Pseudoduganella albidiflava: one gene and its partner. The protein of the gene in region 1 interacts with the protein of each later gene in a pairwise test. Links are inferred from orthologs where the notes say so. Each region holds a gene or a part of one and is shown on either strand. Other genes may lie near its edges.

Region 1 (3,831 bases):
AGCTGATCTGCGCCAGGTTGCGCACGCTGGCGCTGTAGCCGGCGGTGGCATAGACCTGGTTGCAGATGTCGGTCGGGAAGGCGAACTGCGACGTCTTGATGCGGTTCGACGCGCTGGACGCCCGCGCCAGCGTGGGGTACACCTCGAAGTGCACGTGCGGCATGCGCCCCGCATAGCAGCCGGGGAAGATCGTGGTGAAGGTGATGTCGCCGTCGGCATCCGCTTCCTGTACCCCGCGCAGGTAGTTCTGGTTCGTCACTCCGCTGGAATACAGCGAGTAGTTGCCGTCGCGGTCGCAATGCCACAGGTAGACGGCGAACGCGTCGGCTGCGGCGCAGCTGTTGTTGGCGTTCACGATGTGCAGCTTGATGGTCAGCGGCACGCCGGCCGCCGTACCGCTCATGCCGCCGAAGCTGGCGCGGATGTCGCTGCGCACTACGCCACTCTGCGTCAGTACGTTGACCACGCCGCTGCCGTTGCTGTTGGTGCCGTCGGCCGGGTACGGGCCACCGGTTTCCTCGGGAATGACCGTGCAGCTGCCGCTGGTGGTCGTGCTGCCCGAACCGGTGGTCGTCGTACCCGTGGTCGTCGTGCCGGTGGCGATCGTGCCGCTCGTGCCGGTGTCGGTAGTGCTGGCTGCCGTGTCCGAAGAACCGCCGCATCCGAGGATGGGCAGCGATGCGGCGCCGGCCAGCAGCCAGCGCAGCGACTGGCGCCGGCCGGCCGTGGTGTGCAGCATCGTTTGCAGGTCTTCTTCCAGGCTGTGGCCGTGATGTGCCATGGCTTGCTCCTTGTCGTTATCGGGTGTTATTGCTCGGCTGGCCGCGGTCCACGCCCGTCGCGGCGCTGTGCCAGCGTCTTGCGCTGTTCGGCGCTCAGCACGGCCAGCACCTTCTGTTCGGTGCGCAGGTGCGACAGCGTGATGTTGGCGTCCGCCTGCGCCGCGGCCTGGGCCAGCTTCACGGCGGCGGCATCGTCGTATCGGACGGCACCGTGCAGGCCGGACAGCGCGCGGTCGACCTTGTCGCGCGCTCTGGCCTGTTCGCGCAGGTACGGCACCTGGCCATGGACGATGGCGAAGATCTTGTCCTGTTGCGCCTCGCTCAGGGCGATGCCGCGCAGGTAGGGCGGCACGCCGTCGAAGCCCCGGCCGGCATCCGGGCCATCGCCTGGGCCGCCGCCACGCGGCCCGTCTTCGCCATGCATGGCCGGGCCGGGACCGCGTTGCTCGTCCGCGCGCGGGCCGTCGCGTGGACCATCGTGCCGGCTGTCCTCCGGGCGTTCGTCGCCGCTGCCCTGGGCCAGCGCCGCCAGCGGCAGGGCCAGCACGGCGGCAAGCAGGAATCGTTGCAGGTTTGGTGTTGTGTTATTCATCAGCGCTCCTTCGGTGACAGGGAAGCCGCCATTCTGCGAGGGCGCCATGTAAAGCGCGGTAAGGCAGGGGTAAAACCGCGTAAAGAGCCCTGGAGAACGCGGCTGTAAAAGCGGGTAAAAGCCGCCGCGGCGCCGCCGGTTGCGCAGCTTGGACTGCTATCATGGCCGTTTTGCAGCCTGATGAAGAAGCGATGAGCAAGGTCCTGTTGATCGACGACGATGTCGAACTGGTAAGCATGTTCCAGGAATACCTGGAACAGGAAGGATTCGACGTGACGACCGCCCACGATGGCGAAGCCGGCACGGCGGCGGCCCTGACGGGGCAGCACGCGATCGCCATCCTCGATGTGATGATGCCCCGGATGAACGGCCTGGAAACGCTGCGGCGCATCCGCGCGGCCAGCCGCATGCCGATCCTGATGCTGACCGCGCGCGGCGACGATACCGACCGCATCGTGGGCCTGGAACTGGGCGCGGACGATTACGTGACCAAGCCATGCACGCCGCGCGAGCTGACGGCGCGCATCCGCGCGATCCTGCGCCGCACGGCCGGTACCCCGATGGACCAGCTGGCATCGGCCCCGCTGGTGGTCGGCCAGCTGACCATGTGGCCGGAACAGCGCCGCGCCGCCTGGGCAGGCACCACGGTGGAACTGACCAGCACCGAATTCAACCTGCTCGAAGTGCTGGCCCGCCATGCCGGCAAGCCGGTCAGCAAGAACATCCTGTCCGAGCAGGGCCTGGGGCGGCCGATGGCGCGCTTCGACCGCAATATCGACGTGCACCTGTCCAGCCTGCGCCACAAGCTGGGCACGCTGGCCGACGGCCGCTCCTGCCTGCAGACCGTCTACCGGATGGGTTACCAGCTGATCAAGGATTGACGTGGGCCGGCTGTTCTGGAAATTCTTCCTGTCGATCCTGCTCGCACAGGTGGCTGCCACGGTGGGCATCGGCGGCGCCCTCTGGCTGAAGAACCGCGCCGCGCAACAGGAACGGCGGCCCGCCATCGACACCAGCCCGCCCGCCGCGATGGCGATCGAATCGGCCGCCGCCACGCTGGAATTCGGCGGGCCGCAGGCGCTCGGCCGCCTGCTGGAGAACATGGACCGCCACCGCGTGTTCGCCGTGGACGACCTGGGCAAGGAACTGCTGGGGCGCATCGTCAACCCGGTGCAGGTGGCAGCGGCGCGGGCGGTGCTCGACAATGGCGATACCCGCGTAGTGCGCCGGATCACGCTGCCCAACGGCCGGCGCTACCTGCTGTTCCTGCCCGCGCAGGACCGGATGACGCCCCTGTACAGCGGCGATGCGCGGCCCCTGCTGGCCGGCGCGGGCATGCCGATGCCGGAAGTCGGCCCGCGCCCCCCGGGCCTGCGGCCGGGCTTCCCCCAGGGAGCGGCACGCCCGTATCCGGACCCGGCATCGGGCACGCCGGGCCCGATGCCGGGTCCGGACGGTCCGCGCGGCCGCTTCCAGCCGCTGACGCCCTTCATTCCGCTGGCCGCCGCCCTGGTGGCCAGCCTGCTGTTCGCCGCGCTGCTGGCCTGGTATTTTTCCCGTCCCATCCGCGCCTTGCGCCAGGCCTTCGAAGCCGCCTCGCAGGGTGACCTGGCGCCCCGCTTCGCCGGCGCGGGCCGGCGCGGCGACGAACTGGCGGACCTGGGCCGCGATTTCGACCGCATGACGGCGCGGCTGCGCAACCTGATGGATGGCCAGCGCCGCCTGCTGCACGACGTGTCGCACGAGCTGCGCTCGCCGCTGGCACGGCTGCAGGCGGCGATCGGGCTGGCGCACCAGAACCCGGCGCGGATGGCGGCGTCGTTCGGGCGCATCGAACGGGAGAGCGTGCGCATGGACAAGCTGGTCGATGAACTGCTTACGTTGTCGCGGCTGGAGGCGGGCGCGCTGTCCGGCACGCGCGAGGAAATCGACGTGGCCGAACTGCTGCACGGAATCGTCGGCGACGCCCAATTCGAGGCCACGGCCCAGGGCCGCACGGTGGCCGCGCAGGGCATGGCCGACGTGGTGCTGCTCGGCCAGCCGGACCTGCTGGCGCGCGCCATCGAGAACGTGGTGCGCAACGCGATCAAGCACAGCCCGGCGGGGGAAAACATCGTTGTCGAGGGCACCGTGGAGGGCGGCACGCTGCGCATCCGCGTGCTGGACCGCGGGCCCGGCGTGGCCCCGCAGGACCTGCGGACCATCTTCGAGCCCTTCTTCCGCAGCAGCGGCACCGAGAAGGACGTGGAGGGCCATGGCCTGGGCCTGGCCATCGCACGGCAGGTGGTGCAGCAGCACGGCGGCACGATCGGCGCCGCGAACCGGGATGGCGGCGGCCTGTGCGTGGAGATCGCGCTGCCGCTGGATTGAGCGCCGGCGCCCTGCCGCAAGCGGCAGGCTTCCGCAAAAGTTGCAAAAGTGGCAAAATGCCGATCATCGCCGTCGAACCCCACCGCG
Region 2 (3,231 bases), 3.2 Mb from region 1 along the record:
GCTGTTGCCGTGGGCCGAGATCAGGATCTTCTTGCCGGCCTTGATCTGCGGGGCGATTTCCTCGTTCCACGCCGGCAGCACGCGGGCCACCGTATCCTTCAGGCATTCGGTCAGCGGGATCTGCTCTTTCGGCAGGCCGGCATAGCGCGGGTCGTTGAACGAAGCGCGGTCGTCGCCCTCTTCCAGCGATGGCGGCGGAATATCGTAGCTGCGGCGCCAGACCAGCACCTGCTTGTCGCCGAACTTGGCGGCGGTCTCGCCCTTGTCCAGGCCCTGCAGGGCGCCATAGTGGCGCTCGTTCAGGCGCCAGTCGTTCTTCACCGGCAGGTACATCAGGTCCATTTCATCGAGCGTCAGCCACAGGGTGCGGATGGCGCGCTTGAGCACCGAGGTGTAGCACAGGTCGAACGTGTAGCCTTCGCGCTTGAGCACTTCCCCGGCGGATTTCGCTTCCTTCACGCCTTTCTCGGTCAAGTCCACGTCGGTCCAGCCGGTGAAACGGTTCTCGAGATTCCACGTGGACTCGCCATGACGCATGAAAACAATTTTGTACATAGAGCAATCTTCTCAGGAGGGTAGGATAGGAAATCGTCGGCCGGGGCCGTTGTTCGTCTTCTATTTTATAATGCGCGGATTGACTTCAACCAATGGAAGCTAAGTGAAATTCATCCTCGACCATATCTTTCTCGTTGGCATTGCCGTGTTGTCGGGCGGCGCGCTGCTGTGGCCAGCGCTCACGCAACGGGGCAAAAGGGCGACGCCGCAGCAGGTTACACTGTTGATAAACCGCGCCAAAGCCACCATTGTGGACGTACGCGACGCCGCCGCCTTCGGTGAAGGCCACCTGCCCGATGCACGCAATATCCCGCTGGGGGAACTGGCCAAGCGCAGCGGCGAGCTGGACAAATTCAAGAACAGGACGGCCGTGGTCGTCTGCCAAAAAGGGACGCGCGCCTATGGCGCCGCAAAGATTCTGGAAAAGGCGGGATTCGCCGATGTGGTCGTTCTCGACGGCGGCATCGAAGCGTGGAAAACCCAAGGGTTGCCGATCACCAAGTAAAGAAAGGATTACCGCCATGACCGCTCAAGTAACCATGTACACCACCGCCATCTGCCCGTACTGCATCCGCGCCGAGCGGCTGCTGGAAAGCAAGGGCATCAAGAATATCGACAAGATCCGCGTCGATCTCGATCCGGCGCAGCGCCAGGTGATGATGCAGAAGACGGGGCGCCGCACGGTGCCGCAGATTTACGTGGGCGAAACCCACGTCGGCGGCTTCGACGACCTGTATGCGCTGGACCAGGCCGGCCGCCTCGATCCGCTGCTGAATGGCTGACGATTTACGTCGATTAATAAAAATGCAACGCGGGGCAAAAAAAGGCTGTTCCGCATATTTGTTTTGCTACAATTGCCCACGCGTTTGATCCAGGCCAGCACAACCGGCTCGGGGCGGACGACGATAATCATCTGTCCAATTCATTGAAAGCGTTCCATGTCTGACGAAAACCTGCAACCCGTATTCCAAATCCAACGCGTCTACCTGAAAGACATGTCGCTGGAACAGCCGAATTCCCCGGCAATCTTCCTGGAACAGCAAGCTCCGTCGATCGAAGTAGCCCTGGACGTGGGCGCCGTGCCCCTGCAGGAAGGCATCTTCGAATCCACCGTGACGATCACCGTGACCGCCAAGGTAGCCGACAAGGTGGCGTTCCTGGTGGAAGGCAAGCAGGCAGGCATCTTCGAAGCACGCAACATCCCGGCCGAACAGCTGGATCCGCTGCTGGGTATCGGTTGCCCGAACATCGTGTACCCGTACCTGCGCGCCAACATCGCCGACCTGATCACCCGTGCCGGTTTCCCGCCAGTCCACCTGGCCGAGATCAACTTCGAAGTGTTCTACCAGCAGCGCCTGCAGGCTATCGCCGAACAGCAAGCCAAGACCGCCGAAGGCACCAACACCGTTCAGTAATCGCTGAACCGGGAGCGGCCGGGGGCATCCCCGGATTGAATTCCCGCAGCCGCTTCTCCCATTCAAAGGCCCATTGTGGCCTTTGATCATTTTGGACGAAAGTTTTTAGCAATGAGTATTACCCGCTTGATAATAGGAGCCGCTCTGCTGCTGAGCACCACCAGCTGGGCTGCCGATTACAAGACGGTTGGCGCGGCGCCCGCCGTGCTGTACGACGCCCCGTCCACCAAGGGCGTCAAGCTGTTCATCGTGCCGCGCGGCGCGCCGCTGGAAGTCGTGCTGACCTATGGCGACTGGGTCAAGGTGCGCGACATGTCCGGCGACCTGGCCTGGACACCCGCGCGCGGCCTCTCCTCCCGCCGCAACGTCATCGTGCGCGTACCGAACGTGAAGGTGCGCACGGCCGAGGATGACACGTCCGCCGTGGTATTTACGGCCGACAAGGGCGTTCTGCTGGAGCTGGGCGAGCCCGGCGCGAACGGCTGGGTCAAGGTGCGGCATCGCGATGGCTTGAACGGCTTCGTGCGCAGCAGCGACGTCTGGGGTCTTTGATACCGCCGTGGCGGTATCGCTGATATTGGATACCGAGACGGCGATGTAAGGCGTTTTTGGATACCGCAACGGCGGTATCGGGGTTTTTTGATACCGCCGCTGCGGTATCCGGGGTATTCGACATGCAAGAGAATCAAGCGAACCGGCGCCGTATTACCGTACTGGGCGCCGGTGCCTGGGGCACGGCCGTCGCCATCGCCGTGGCCGCGCGCCATGACGTGCTCCTGTGGGGCCGCAACGCCGATGCGATGGCCGACATGGCTGCCGCACGCGACAACACCCATTACCTGCCCGGTTTTCCCTTTCCGCCGGCATTGCGCGTGACAGCCGATTTCGACGAGGCCGTTGCCCACGTGCAGCGCGACGGCGCTGCCGATGGCGAGGAGGGCTTGCTCATCGCAGCCACGCCCGTCGCCGGCCTGCGGCCCTTGCTGCACAGCCTGAAGGGGCGGCCGATCCCGAACCTGGTCTGGCTGTGCAAGGGGTTCGAGTACGAAACAGGCTTGCTGCCGCACCAGATCTTCCGGGATGTGCTGGGCGACGAGATCGCCGGCGGCGCGCTGTCGGGTCCATCCTTCGCGCAGGAGGTCGCGCGCGGCCTGCCCTGCGCGCTGACCATCGCTTCGACCTCGGCGGCATTGCGCGACTGCGTGGTGGCCGTGGTGCACGGCGGTACGATGCGCGTCTATTCAAGCGACGACCTGATCGG

The links.
Region 2: the proteins of EYF70_RS13970 (region 1) and secB interact in binary tests that used the Escherichia coli proteins (3 or more experiments, as listed by UniProt). The link is inferred for Pseudoduganella albidiflava from one-to-one orthologs.

The regions. Positions count from the first base shown.
Region 1 is NZ_CP036401.1:3,366,645-3,370,475, forward strand. Bases 421-3,410 are described here. They hold EYF70_RS13970 (response regulator transcription factor), read left to right. Parts: upstream 421-1,565; coding sequence 1,566-2,255; downstream 2,256-3,410. Other genes in these bases: EYF70_RS13960 (intradiol ring-cleavage dioxygenase), read right to left, coding at 421-781; EYF70_RS13965 (Spy/CpxP family protein refolding chaperone), read right to left, coding at 808-1,374; EYF70_RS13975 (sensor histidine kinase), read left to right, coding at 2,257-3,410. Also shown: more of EYF70_RS13960, read right to left, coding at 1-420; more of EYF70_RS13975, read left to right, coding at 3,411-3,744. UniProt on the Escherichia coli protein: Response regulator member of the two-component regulatory system CpxA/CpxR which responds to envelope stress response by activating expression of downstream genes including cpxP, degP, dsbA and ppiA.
Region 2 is NZ_CP036401.1:6,606,031-6,609,261, forward strand. What follows is about bases 421-3,231. They hold secB (protein-export chaperone SecB), read left to right. Parts: upstream 421-1,493; coding sequence 1,494-1,970; downstream 1,971-3,231. Other genes in these bases: gpmA (2,3-diphosphoglycerate-dependent phosphoglycerate mutase), read right to left, coding at 421-555; EYF70_RS27375 (rhodanese-like domain-containing protein), read left to right, coding at 659-1,060; grxC (glutaredoxin 3), read left to right, coding at 1,077-1,337; EYF70_RS27390 (SH3 domain-containing protein), read left to right, coding at 2,082-2,522; EYF70_RS27395 (NAD(P)H-dependent glycerol-3-phosphate dehydrogenase), read left to right, coding at 2,645-3,231. Outside these bases: more of gpmA, read right to left, coding at 1-420. UniProt on the Escherichia coli protein: One of the proteins required for the normal export of some preproteins out of the cell cytoplasm. It is a molecular chaperone that binds to a subset of precursor proteins, maintaining them in a translocation-competent state.